One region of the Paenibacillus sp. FSL H3-0457 genome, then DNA from elsewhere that is predicted to be linked to it. Evidence: riboswitches for the same ligand, from Rfam matches in the RefSeq annotation. Region 1 holds a riboswitch; the other holds the start of a gene.
What was found. A riboswitch is a leader RNA that binds a small molecule or an ion and turns the genes downstream of it on or off. The one in region 1 is predicted to bind glycine.
Positions count from the first base shown of each region.

Region 2: it holds a riboswitch for glycine, as region 1 does, so the genes downstream of both, sdaAB (L-serine ammonia-lyase, iron-sulfur-dependent subunit beta) here and gcvT (glycine cleavage system aminomethyltransferase GcvT) in region 1, are expected to answer to the same signal.

Region 1 is NZ_CP150283.1:5,229,110-5,236,174, forward strand. Features, by position in the region: gene MHH25_RS23095 (BglG family transcription antiterminator) at 1-1,696, opposite strand, end outside; gene MHH25_RS23100 (PTS mannitol transporter subunit IICB) at 1,735-3,189, opposite strand; gene gcvH (glycine cleavage system protein GcvH) at 3,609-4,001, opposite strand; glycine riboswitch at 4,346-4,468, shown strand; gene gcvT (glycine cleavage system aminomethyltransferase GcvT) at 4,790-5,926, shown strand; gene gcvPA (aminomethyl-transferring glycine dehydrogenase subunit GcvPA) at 5,923-7,065, shown strand, end outside.
Region 2 is NZ_CP150283.1:531,003-538,067, reverse strand. Features, by position in the region: gene MHH25_RS02540 (ABC transporter permease) at 1-529, opposite strand, end outside; gene sdaAA (L-serine ammonia-lyase, iron-sulfur-dependent, subunit alpha) at 797-1,735, opposite strand; gene sdaAB (L-serine ammonia-lyase, iron-sulfur-dependent subunit beta) at 1,725-2,414, opposite strand; glycine riboswitch at 2,694-2,818, opposite strand; gene MHH25_RS02525 (collagen-like triple helix repeat-containing protein) at 2,953-5,280, opposite strand; gene MHH25_RS02520 (phosphotransferase) at 5,358-6,389, opposite strand; gene pstB (phosphate ABC transporter ATP-binding protein PstB) at 6,574-7,065, opposite strand, start outside.

The DNA.
Region 1 (7,065 bases):
CGTTGCACATCGCATACACCGTTTTATAGAAACCGATATCTTGGTTATCCAGCGGGTACACCTGAAACTTGCCAATAATTCGGACGATTTCAACTAAAATAGCTTCCATTCCATCCGGGTCCGAGTAACGACTTGTCGTCTGAACCTCGGCTTCACGGGGCTTATTATGCTGTCGTTGTAATGTTGTTGTTCGGATAAAATGACGCAGACGCTCGCTCTCTTCTGCCGTAAGCAGTGGACTCACTTTGTAATACTGATGCTCATCCATCGGCAGATCAACAGTGGATAACACCAGATCATATTGATCTGTAGGCATCCGGGCAGCTTCATACCAGGACACGCTGTCCATGATCCGAATCTCGGGAATCTCCTTGGACAGTCGGCTGGAGAGCATACGTGATGAGCCGATTCCGCTTGTACACACGATGATCGCCCTGATCTCCCGTTTCAATGCACGTAACCTCTCGATAGAAGCCCCAAAATGCATGACCAAGAAACCAATTTCTTCATCCGGAACTTCTGTGCCTGGCCAAGCTTGATGCACGGATTGTTTGACCTCTTCGAAGAGGGAATCATAATCCTTGCGAATCTGCTGCAGTAGCGGATTACGAATCATCTGTTGCCCTTCAATTCGCTCCATGACAGGTTGCATATGACCAAGCAGACCTTCACGAAGCAAACGATCCTCATGAAAGGCGTAATGCGTTCTCGCCTGCATCTGATCAATCAGTGAATGTACCCTGTCCAGTAAAATCAAATCGTCTATTGGCAACAGCCGCGAAGAGTGAATCCGTTGCTCTGTCTCAACTAATAGTCTATGAAAATAAGCTTGCTCATCTTGGGAGAATGTCAGCTCCAGCTGGGTGGATAACACACCACACAAGCGGGAAGCCATATAAGGTGGAACCTTCATCTCATCTTGCTCTGCAACTTCATCTCCCGTGTTCTCTCGTGGAGACATACGGCCAATACCAAAGCCTTTACGAATACGTACAACCGCTACGGATAATTGAATCAGCAGCTTCATGTATTGGCGTTCCGGGATGTTCTCCAGCCATTCGATGTCTGGTTGCCATAATGCATTTTCGACCGTAAGCACATCACCGTGTCCAATCATATCCAACAATTTTTGGTTTACGATGGAGCCTCCCTGTTCCGGCTGTCTTCCGAATAGGTCCGACTCATCCAAAAATTCGAGAGCAAGTGCAGCTATGGCTGTGCGATGAATCGTCTCACTTCCGTTAATCTTGACGCCATATCCTCGTCTGCGAACCAGCTTTAGTCCCGCCTGACGAATTCGTGACTCCAGATCGTCCAGATCAGTGGTTACGGTTGATACGGTCACTTTCAGATCCGAAGCCAAGGCGAGTAACTTTACAGGCTCCGGTTCATCCAGCAGGATGCAAAGCATGAAGAGCTTACGCTCTTCTGGCGTAAACTCTACATATTCTTTACCCTCTAGTTGCTGGCGCAATACAGCCAGATCATCGGAACCGGCATCGATTCGGATACCGGTTCCTGATTTTTTTTCCAGCTTCATACCCAAAGGTTCAAGCCATTGTTCAATCATTTGCAGCTCCCGGTGAACCGTTCGGGTACTGACCTTTACTTCAACGGCGATTTCGCCGGCTGTTACTTCATGTGGATGCTCTAGCAAGAACTCCACGATTTCACGTTGTCTTTTGGTAATACTCATATCTCAGCCTCCGGCTCAGGGAAAACAAATGCGTGCAATTACTTTAGACGTTCAACGAGCGCATCGTATTCCGGGCTTTTTAGGAAGTTGTCGATGGATATATGTTCTGCATTCGGTGCAACGGAGCGGGCACGATCGGTCAATACTTGTTGTGTGATCACCACGTCTGCATCCGGCGGGATATCACTGATAGCCGTATTGGTCACCGTAACGTCAATCCCCTCTGCCTTCATCTTCTTGCGTAGAATGGAAGCACCCATGGCACTTGACCCCATGCCTGCATCACAGGAGAAGACAATTTTCTTCACGTCTGTTTTGACTGTAGAAGAAGCCATATCTGCGGCTCTGTCTGCTTCACGTTGATTAGCTGTAATACCAGCGTTTGGCACGGTTCCTTGACTCTTCATGTCTTTCATCCGACTGGATGCGGACTCCAGATCTTCGTCCTTTTGTTTACCCGTTTTCAGCAACACTGCTGCAACCAGGAAAGAAACGACGGCTGCTACAAGCACCCCTGCGAACATCGGCAGGTATCCACCTTTTGGTGTTAAGAAGAAATACGCGATAATACTACCCGGTGATGGTGCTGAAACAAGTCCTGCTCCGGTGAGCATGAATGTTAATGTACCTGCGACGCCACCCGCAATTGCGGCAAGAATCAGAATCGGTCTCATCAGAATGTAAGGGAAGTAGATCTCATGAATTCCCCCGAAGAAATGAATGATTACGGCACCCGGTGCAGAAGATTTGGCCATTCCGCGTCCGAAGAAACAGTAAGCAAGTAAGATACCAAGTCCCGGACCCGGGTTCGATTCAAGCATGTATAATACGGATTTCCCTAATTCTCTCGCTTGATCTGTTGCAATCGGTGTCAGAATCCCGTGGTTGATTGCATTGTTCAGGAACAATACTTTACCTGGTTCGATGATTAGGTTGACCAGCGGCAGCAAACCAAGATTCATTAACCCTTGTACCCCGGCAGATAATACTTTGCTAATCGCTTCTACAGCAGGCCCGATGCCCAGTAGCGCAAAAATCCCCAAGATCCCGCCAATAATACCAGCTGAGAAGTTGTTAACCAGCATTTCAAATCCGGCTCTAATTTTACCTTCAATGGATTTATCGAACTTTTTGATGATCCATGCGGCCAGTGGTCCGGCAATCATGGCACCGAGGAACATCGGGATATCACTACCCACGATGACCCCGATGGTCATAATGGCACCCACGACACCACCACGCTGACCATGCACCATCGTACCTCCGGTGTAACCAATTAACAGTGGCAGCAAATATTTGATCATCGGATCAACTAGCTGTGCAAGCGTCTCGTTAGGGAACCAGCCTGTTGGAATGAACAGAGCCGTAATTAATCCCCAGGCGATGAACGCTCCCATATTTGGCATGACCATACCACTCAGGAATCGGCCAAAACGCTGAACACCAACCCGTAGCCCACCTTTGGAATTGGACGATTGGTCCAAATTACTCATTGTATTATCCTCCTTGGATCAAGTGTTTATGATTTATGAAAGGGGTATCATTTCTCCCCTGCTGTAATCCTAAGCGAGAATGCTCTCCTGTTCAATGAAATGAAAGCGTACTTTCGTCATGAACAATGATGACAACATTAGGTTATGTAATCGTTTTAATGGATGCATAATGGCTGAACCCATTGATACACAAGGCTTTTCTTGCCTATGACTTTTATCATTTCCAGAATCATTTTCCAACCTATAGCTTGGTCCAATCAGATGATTTACATCCACAATCTGCTCAAATCCACCTTCAAAACCATTCTTGGAAAGCACAAAAAACCTGTACAAGCATCCGGCTCACACAGGTCAAAACAATATGAAGCTCATTTCATTTGGTTATAAAATATATGTTAATAAGTACAAGTTCGTTGATACTATTCTTCCGTATGTTTCCGATACGCGTCTGCATTCATCAATGTAGACAATGCTGCTGTCAGATCTCCCTCAACACGGATCTCAATCATCCAGCCTTCCTCGTAAGGAGAGCTGTTCACAAGTTCAGGGGAGTCCTGCAACGAATCATTCACTGCAATAATTGAACCTGTGACGGGAGAGAACAAGTCCGAAACCGTTTTGACCGATTCGATCGTTCCAATGCTGTCCTCTGCTTTTACATTGGTTTCAAGGTCAGGCAATTCCACAAACACAATGTCACCCAGCTGATGCTGCGCGAACTCGGTAATGCCAATACGTACAGTATCCTCCCCTACGGTTTGCACCCATTCGTGCTCTTCACTGTACAGGAAATCACTTTTCAATTCGCTCATCGATATCCGCCTCGCTTTTCATTAAATGAGTGCATGCGTTCTTTGACCTTAACCTTTTTCCCAGAACATAGCGTATGATATTTTTGAATCAAATGTCAAGATACCTCACAATTTATTTACTGAGCACCTCTAAATCCTGTAACCGGATTACACTCTTTTTTCATATACTGGTGAATATTAGAATAGTAAGCGCACTCTTTATAAATACACGAACAATAACATAAAAACTAAATTAAATATTCGGTTTTAAATCATTATCTATGATATCGTTCTTGACATCGGTAGTGGATTCACGTTTTAATGAGAGGAGTAAATGTGTTTATTGGACTATGTTATACCTGCGGATGAATGTAAAGGGAGAGATTACCCGTGACACCCGATTCGGGATGTACATGAGGTAACGCCGAAGGAGTAAACCACCGATAAGCGGGGGTGAATCTCTCAGGCAAAAGGACTTTTACGGGACGCAACTCTGGAGAGCATCTATTCGCCCTGTGCGGGCGTTATGATCACCCAAGGGGAAACCTGCTGCACAACGTAGCGGGGTAACTCTCAGGTACAAGGGACAGAGCCTTAGAATACAGCGTGCTACTTGGCATGCCGATTCTTTGGCCTGTCCTTTTCCTTTTTCCCAAAAAACGAAAAACAGGATGTAGAACGGCGCTGCCATAGCTGCCCTTACCATACTTATGTGATGAAAATATTTAGCTGAAAATTTAAAAACACCCTGGTTCATTGATCCACGATTGTATATCCGGCCGGCTGACGGCCCATGACGAGGTGATTTGATGTCCGATTTGCTTAGAACACCACTCTTCCCACTGTATCAGCAATACGAAGGCGTACGGTGCATTGATTTTGGAGGCTGGGAGCTTCCGGTACAATTTAGCGGAATCCAGAAAGAACATGAAGCGGTACGCGAGCGCGCGGGACTGTTTGATGTATCCCATATGGGCGAATTCACGGTACAAGGTGAGCAGGCTGAAGCGTTTTTGCAACAAATGATGACCAATGATGTGACCACGCTGGTTCCCGGTCAAGCCCAGTACACCCTGATGTGTTATCCAGATGGCGGTGTGGTGGATGATCTGCTCGTGTATAAGCTGGAAGATCAGCATTATATGCTTGTGGTTAACGCCTCCAACATCGACAAGGATTGGGCGTGGCTGCAAGAGCACTTGATCCCTGGCGTGAGCATGACCAACGATTCGGAGCAGACGGCGCTACTCGCCTTGCAAGGTCCACTGGCTGTAGATATTATCGGGAAAGTTACAGATACGGATGTAAGCTCGATTGAACCGTTTCGTTTTGTGCAGGATGCTGAAGTATGTGGAGTAAAATTACTGTTGTCCCGTACCGGTTATACCGGTGAAGATGGCTTTGAGCTATATGTTCCTGCAGATCAGGCCGCTGTGGTGTGGAATGGATTAATGCAAGCCGGTGAAGGTCACGGACTTGTACCGACAGGCCTCGGTGCTCGGGATACACTGCGCTTTGAAGCAAAGCTCCCTCTGTATGGACAGGAATTGTCGGCAACCATCTCTCCGCTCGAAGCTGGCGTAGGTATGTTTGTGAAGCTGAATGCCGGACCTTTTATCGGACACGAAGCCTTGTTACAGCAAAAAACTGACGGGCCCGCCCGCAAACTGGTCGGCATCGAAGTGTTGGAGCGCGGTATTCCCCGCCCCCACTATCCAATTTACGCCGAAGGCGTACAGATTGGTGAAGTGACAACAGGCACACAATCACCTACATTGAAGCGTAATCTTGGGCTTGCCCTCATCGACAGCAAATACGCTGCGCTGGGAACCCCGCTTGAGATTGAGATCCGCGGCAAGAAACTAAAAGCCGAGGTCGTGAAGACCCCTTTTCATAAACGGACACGTACGTCGAAGACACCTACTCAAGGAGCTGATCAAGCATGAGCAAGCATCGTTACATTCCCATGACTGAACAAGATCAGAGCGCCATGCTCGCAACCATCGGTGTGGATACGCTGGAGGATTTGTTTCAGGACATTCCAAAAGAGATTCGTTATCAGGGCGAGCTACCTGTATCCTCCAAACTCGATGAATATGCGCTGACACGTCATATGTCCAAACAAGCCGGCGCCAACGCCAATTTCGAAACACACGCCAGCTTCCTCGGCGCAGGCATATACGATCATCATGTTCCTTCCGTCATCAATCATGTCATTTCCCGTTCCGAGTTCTACACTGCCTACACACCTTATCAGCCTGAGATCAGCCAAGGTGAACTACAGGCCATTTTCGAATTTCAATCCTACATCTGTGAATTAACCGGTATGGCTGTAGCCAATGCCAGTATGTATGACGGTGCAACAGCTTTTGCGGAAGCCGGTAATCTGGCCGCAGCGGCAACTCGTCGCAAACAGCTCATCGTATCCCGTACCGTTCATCCGGAAGCCCGTCAGGTATTGCAGGCATATGCGCACGGACTCCGTCTGGAGATTGTTGAGATTGGTTATAAGGATGGCGTCACTGATTGGGATGCCCTGCAAACCGCCATATCGGACGATACCGCTGCTGTCATGATCCAGAGCCCGAACTTCTTCGGTGCCGTGGAAAATGTAAAGCAGGCTGCCGACCTGGTGCATGCGCACAAGGGCCTGCTCGTTGTAAGTGCCAACCCGCTATCGCTGGGTCTGCTGGAAGCCCCAGGCAAGCTGGGTGCCGACATCGTTGTAGGTGATGCGCAGCCCCTCGGCATCGCCGCTTCACTCGGCGGTCCAACATGCGGATATTTCGCCGTATCCAAGCCTCATATGCGCCGAATTCCTGGCCGAATTGTAGGCCAGACAACCGATCGCAACGGCAAGCGTGGTTTTGTACTCACACTGCAGGCGCGTGAACAGCACATCCGTCGCGAAAAGGCGACGTCCAACATTTGTTCCAACCAAGCTTTGCTTGCGCTCAGCGCATCTGTATATATGTCCATCATGGGTAAACAGGGCATGATCGATGTCGCGGATCTGAATTTGCAAAAGAGTCATTACACCCTGAATACATTAACTGCAATTCCTGGAGTTTGTCTTACTTTTAAT
Region 2 (7,065 bases), 2.3 Mb from region 1:
GTGAAGATAACCCCAGCGCCAACGCATCGGCCTGATCAGCAGTCATACCGGATTGATTCAGCACTCCGTGAATAACCTCCTGTTGTACTTCACGGTTCAATGTCGCTGTAACTTGTGCGGCTACGTTCTGCATCACACTTTTCACGGTAGCCACGTTTGATTCGTTCATCACATACTTAACTGCCATCGGCTTCGACAAGTCTTCTGCCTGCTGCATGAAACCTGATGGAATCTCAATAATCATGTACACATCCCGGTCCGTTAACATCTGTCTCGCTTCTTGCATCGATTCAGATGTTTTGACCTCGAAATTCAGGCCCGCTGCCAGAGACTCGGCCACCGGTTCAGCCGCTACCCCATCTTCATTCACGATGGTGACAGCCAATTGAGTCATTCTTTCGTTAACCTGGTCGTATCCGCTAAGCCAGATGATGTTAAAAAAAACCTGAAACAGCACAGCCGTAATTAAACCTACAATGGTGGCTCCGTTTTTCAAAAACAGCAGACTCGTCTGGAAAATACCTTTCATTCTATCCATCTCCTTTAATTTTGTTTCGCTCTTATATATATCGTATTGATATATGACAACAATTAATATATCTAATCGATATATAGATCGTCAATGTTTTTTTGTTTTTCTTCGTTGGAAAAAGACAAAAAAAGCCGATACATCTCTTCACCAGGAAGATTTGTACCGGCTTTTCATATCATGTAAGGACTCTTCTTCACCTTTAATAATCAAGGCTAAAGGCAGGCTCCACAAGTTAGCGTTAGATTTAATTCATATCAATCCGATTTATGCCTTAGTTTCTACGTCATTTTCAGCAGGGGACTCCGGCTCAGGCTCGGCACGCTTTGCCTTTGGTTTAGCCAGCTTTTGCATCATTTTGCGGCCGGTTGGCGTCTGGGCCAGTCCACCTTGGGCTGTCTCCCGATGGCGGCTCGGCATTGCACTGCCTACTTCCAGCATGACATCGATGACTTCGTCTGACGGAATGGCACTACGCACTCCGGCCAGGGCCATGTCAGCCGCAGCCAGCGCCGTAACTGCACCCAGTCCATTACGGACGATGCACGGGATTTCAACAAGGCCTGCGACCGGATCGCAGATAAGGCCCAGTGTATTTTTTAACGCCAAACCAACGGCATGAACGACCTGTTCCGGTGTACCTCCACGCAGTTCAACCATGGCACCCGCAGCCATGCCGATAGCGGAACCCACTTCCGCCTGACAGCCACCCTCGGCTCCGGAGATAAATGAATTGTTCGCGATAACATAACCAATCGCTCCCGCACAGAACAACCCGTTCACCAAATGTTCGTCCGTCCAGCCAAATCGCTCCTGTGAGCTAATAAAAACACCGGGGATGATGCCGCAGGAACCAGCTGTTGGTGTTGCCACGATCCGACCCATGGAGGCATTCACTTCAGATACACACAGGGCATACGCCATGGCAAGTGCGGAAGCATCTCCCGAGCAAGTCTCACCCTTGCGAATGTACTCAGCCATTTTTTTGCCGTCTCCACCTGTTAATCCACTGCGTGATGTCGTATCTTCCGTTAACCCTTTGCGTACCGCTTCCTTCATCACCTGATAATATTCAGACATCTGCTTCACAACATCCGCTTCCGGTGTATTGGTCTCCTGAACCTGCTCCTCGATCATCAGCTGAGCAATGGTTTTGGATTCTGCTGTACAGATCGTATTCAGCTCGTGCAAATGTTTAAACCGCATCCGAATCAACTCCTCTCTTCAAATCGATAACACGAATGTCCAGCACATGGTCCAGCTCTTTTAGACGCTTGAGCATATCAGGATTAGGCACACCATCCATTTCCATCGCGGTAAGTGCTTCGCCATCACGGGCTTTCCGGTCCACCTGCATATACCCGATGTTAACCCCGGATGAACTGATCGTGGACGTTACCGATGCGAGCACCCCTGCTTTATCCGCATGTCGCAGAACGAGTGTTGGAAACTCACCACTAATCTGAACACGAAAATCATTCATCGAATGCACGGATACGCTTCCACCACCAATGGATGCACCGATTAAGGAGCAGGCACGTTCTCCATGCCACAACTCAATTTTGACCGTATTTGGATGAGGAGCAGGCAGGCCACTTGTATAAAACTCAACCTCCATGCCCGCTTCCTCTGCGTATTGCTCTGCATCCGGGATACGCGGATCGTCTGTGACATAATCCAGCAGACCGCCGATCAGTGCCAGATCTGTTCCGTGCCCCTGATACGTATCTGCAAATGAACCGTACAGCGTCAGCCGGGCACGATCTGGCGTACATCCTAGCCACTGTCGAGCAATTCTCCCTAACCTTGCCGCTCCAGCTGTATGTGAACTTGAAGGCCCCGTCATCGACGGACCAATAATTGAGAAAACATCTTTAAATCGCACCTTGTAACCCTCCATTATTAATCATGATTCATATTTGTAAAATGTATTCGTCATTTCGATCCCGGAGTTCCATCCACAATGTCCCTTATTTTGGATATGATGACATCAAAAAAGGACAGAAGAAGGCCCCAGGCCCTCTCTCTGTCCTCGATACCTGAGAGTTTCACGATCAGCAGTGTCTCACGACAAGGTGCATTGCCTGCGATTACAGACAAGTTCACCGGTCTGACTGATCATATACCCCTTGGGTGGCGCAGTTCGCGCACTCTCCAGAGTTGCGTCCAACGATGGTACATTTACCTGAGAGATTAACCACTGCGCCGGGTGCGCAGCAGCTTGCTCCTTCGGTGCCTGAACACTAGCCATATTGCTCGGCTAACTCAGGTCTCTCCCGCTCGTTATCATCCGCTGTATTATCTTAATTCGATTCGAATTGGTATATTTCTAAATTTTTGATCAAGTATACCCATAGAGTAATGTACAACATCATATATGTCAACAAAAGTAACGTGTAATTATCATAAGTTCGATGTCTATTTTAACTGAAACGAATAGCATTCAGATTTCTCACTTCCGCTGAGGCACTCGTGACGTTGCTAGTTGTCGTAAATTGGATACTTATCGTGTATGCATTAGTCGTTGTAGTCGGGGATGTATCCACGTAAGTGTTGGAGGAAAGAAACCTCAACGTTCCCGAAGCATTACCGGTTCGTGAGAGTTGCAATTGATTAATTAAAACTCCGTTACGTCTCAGATTAATGTTATACGCAATACTCCAGTTAGACCCTACAACTATTGCTACTTGTGTACTATTATCGATTTTCACGCGTTGACCTGCCACTACAGGTACATTAAGTGTCTGAATCGTCGTTTCGGCTACTAATGAAAGACCCAACGCCGTGGTCTGGCTATCAGCAAACAAGGAAGAATCCGCAGGGGCAGAAGCTGCTGTCGATCCAGTAGCTCCTGTTGCGCCAGTGGCTCCGGTCGTTCCCGTTGCTCCCGTTACACCAGCCGTCCCGGTTGTTCCCGTCACGCCTGTCGCACCTGTAGCCCCAGTGACTCCGGTCGCTCCCGTTGCTCCCGTTACACCAGCCGTCCCGGTTGTTCCCGTCGCACCTGTCGCACCTGTAGCCCCAGTGACTCCGGTCGCTCCCGTTGCTCCCGTTACACCAGCCGTCCCGGTTGTTCCGGTTACGCCTGTTGCACCTGTAACCCCAGTGACTCCGGTCGCTCCCGTTGCTCCCGTTACTCCGGACGTCCCGGTTGTTCCGGTTACGCCTGTTGCACCTGTAACCCCTGTGACTCCGGTCGCTCCCGTTGCTCCCGTTACTCCGGACATCCCGGTTGTTCCGGTTACGCCTGTTGCACCTGTAACCCCTGTGACTCCGGTCGCTCCCGTTGCTCCCGTTACTCCGGCCGTCCCGGTTGTCCCTGTTACGCCTGTCGCACCTGTAACCCCAGTACCTCCGGTCGTCCCCGTTACGCCTGTCGCACCTGTAACCCCAGTATCTCCAGTCGTTCCGGTTACGCCTGTCGCACCTGTAGCACCAGTGACTCCCGTCGTCCCCGTTACGCCTGTCGCACCTGTTATACCAGTGACTCCTGTTGCTCCCGTCAATCCGGTTGCACCTGTAACCCCAGTATCTCCAGTCGTTCCGGTTACGCCTGTCGCACCTGTAGCACCAGTGACTCCCGTCGTCCCCGTTACGCCTGTCGCACCTGTTATACCAGTGACTCCTGTTGCTCCCGTCAATCCGGTTGCACCTGTAACCCCAGTATCTCCAGTCGCCCCTGTTACGCCTGTTGCACCTGTAGCCCCAGTAACTCCGGTCGTCCCCGTTACGCCTGTCACTCCCGTATCTCCAGTACCTCCGGTCGTCCCCGTTACACCTGTCGCACCTGTAACCCCAGTGACTCCGGTCGTCCCTGTTACTCCCGTTGCGCCTGTAACCCCAGTGACTCCGGTCGTCCCTGTTACTCCCGTTGCACCTGTAACACCAGTGACTCCGGTCGTTCCCGTCAGTCCTGTCGCTCCCGTATCTCCAGTAACTCCAGTCGCCCCTGTTACACCTGTCGCACCTGTTGCACCTGTATCTCCAGTGACCCCTGTCGTTCCCGTCAGTCCTATCGCTCCCGTATCTCCAGTACCTCCGGTCGTCCCCGTTACGCCTGTTGAACCTGTGACACCAGTGACTCCGGTCGTTCCCGTCAGTCCTGTCGCTCCCGTATCTCCAGTAACTCCAGTCGTCCCTGTTACGCCTGTTGCACCTGTATCTCCAGTGACCCCTGTTGTTCCCGTCAGTCCTGTCGCTCCCGTATCTCCAGTACCTCCAGTCGCCCCTGTTACTCCCGTTGCGCCTGTTACTCCAGTTGTTCCCGTATCTCCAGTGACTCCTGTCGTTCCCGTTACTCCCGTTGCACCTGTAGATCCAGTATCTCCGGTCGTTCCTGTCACGCCTGTTGCACCTGTAACACCGGTGGCTCCAGTTACACCTAAAATACCACTGTACGCCCCCAGTAATTCCTCGGATACGAGACGATGGGCGGTGACCAGTTCTCCATTCTGGTTTTTCCCCCAGACCGAAATCTGCACATCCTCCACAGTAGCATCATCCGTTGTAAAAACAAATTCAAACCCGTCCAAATCCGCATAAAAATCCTTGGTTATTACCTGATTAGGCAAAACATTGAACAACTCTTCGATATATAATGTACGTACGCCTACCAAATAATATCCTTGAACAAGAACTGTATAAATACTAATTGTATTCCTATTATCCAGCCTTATCGTAATTCTCTGGGTAGGACGCCCATTTCCCGCAACAACATTATTTTCAATGGGGCCTGTTGATAAAACAGCCATACATGGATGCCTCCTCTGCCAGCCTTCGCCGGGTCATGATCATCCTTTATGTATATGTAGCAAACAAGTAGATGTCGTCACAACTCATAGAAAATACGCTCATTTTGCACATAAGGTCGGCAATACTTGCTGCATAGCTTCGGCATGCGATCTTTCATCCATTCGTGCCTCGACTTATTCGCCATCTGAAAGGCATAATAACCCAGTGTAAAGATCAACATGAACCCTTCCATCAATCGAATATCACGATCCGTCAGTGGTGCGATCTGTTGGGTATAACCGGATAAAAATATGTCACGTTCCTCCCTATTGAACATAAGCGCTGCCCCTCCGGCATCGAAAAGATAATATCCATAACCGTGTAGACAAAAATCAATCATGGAAATTCCCTGCTCCGTTATCAACAGATTGTTGCGAGTAATATCCCCATGAATGATCCCCCATGTCCCTGCTTGATGCGGGTATGTTTCTAACTGCTCATTAATGTTCTCAAACGTCTCACGAAGCAGATCAAAGTCTTCCGTTGTAAAAATCCCCAGTCGGACACCTTCCTCTAGCTGCCCTAGCATGACCAAGTTCTCATGGCTATTGCCATATGCCGGCCGCACCTTTGTTCGATCTATCTGATTCTGCTCACGCCCATATTGATGAAGCATCTGCAGTTGTGCCCCCAGATCATAGATCTGCTCTGTTGTCAGGCGTTCTCCCTGCTGGATGTCCCTTCCCTCAATCCACTCCAGTACTGTACAGCAGATTTCTTTACCCGCTTCACTTTTCCATACCGTGACCCAGTCTCCCGATACATTCCGTACCGGATGCTGCACGCGCAATGCTGTCGTTGCGTTTAACTCATGAAGCAGGTTCATCTCTGCCTCCAGCGCAGGAAGCGTATGCTGAATGCCAGTCATACTTGCATATGCGGCTTGATGGATACGTAGCAGATACTTCTGCCCGCTTGCTTCATCAATGACATGATACGTCAGATTCTCATTATGACGAATATATGAAACGACAGGTTTCTCAATAGTGTAGTTCTGTATAATCTGAGCTGCCATATGGTCGTAAGACATCTGATCCGTAGTGATTATCAACATCTCCTTCGAAGTCATGTAAACGTTCTCTTCACACTAAATATCGTAGCATAATGTTTATCCCGCATACAGAAAATCCCACTAAAATTATAAATTAAAAAAGCACAACCCCCGAACAACCGTCCAGGCATTGTGCTTTCTTTTGTCTCTATTATTTCTTAATCTCTTTGTCTATTACTCTATGTTACACTCCATGATCCAATTAACCGAAACGACCCATAATGTATTCTTGCGTCAGACGATTGTCCGGGTTCGTGAAAATATGCTCCGTATCCCCGTGCTCAATCATGCTTCCCAGATAGAAATAAGCTGTGTAATCCGAGATTCGTGCCGCCTGCTGCATGTTATGGGTAACAATAACGATCCGTAGCTCCTTCTTGAGCTCGGTAATCAACTCTTCAACTTTACCCGTAGATACCGGGTCAAGTGCAGATGCTGGCTCATCGAGCAACAGAATCTGTGGTTCAACAGATAAAGCGCGAGCGATACATAGGCGCTGCTGTTGTCCGCCAGAGAGAGACAGAGCTGACTCATGCAGTCTGTCTTTCACTTCGTCCCAGAGCGCAGCACGGCGCAAGCTTTTTTCCACAATTTCATCCAGTGCCTTCTTACTCTTCGTACCACGGTAGCGGGGGCCAAACGCGATATTGTTGTAGATGGACTTATGAAAAGGATTTGGCTTCTGCCACACCAT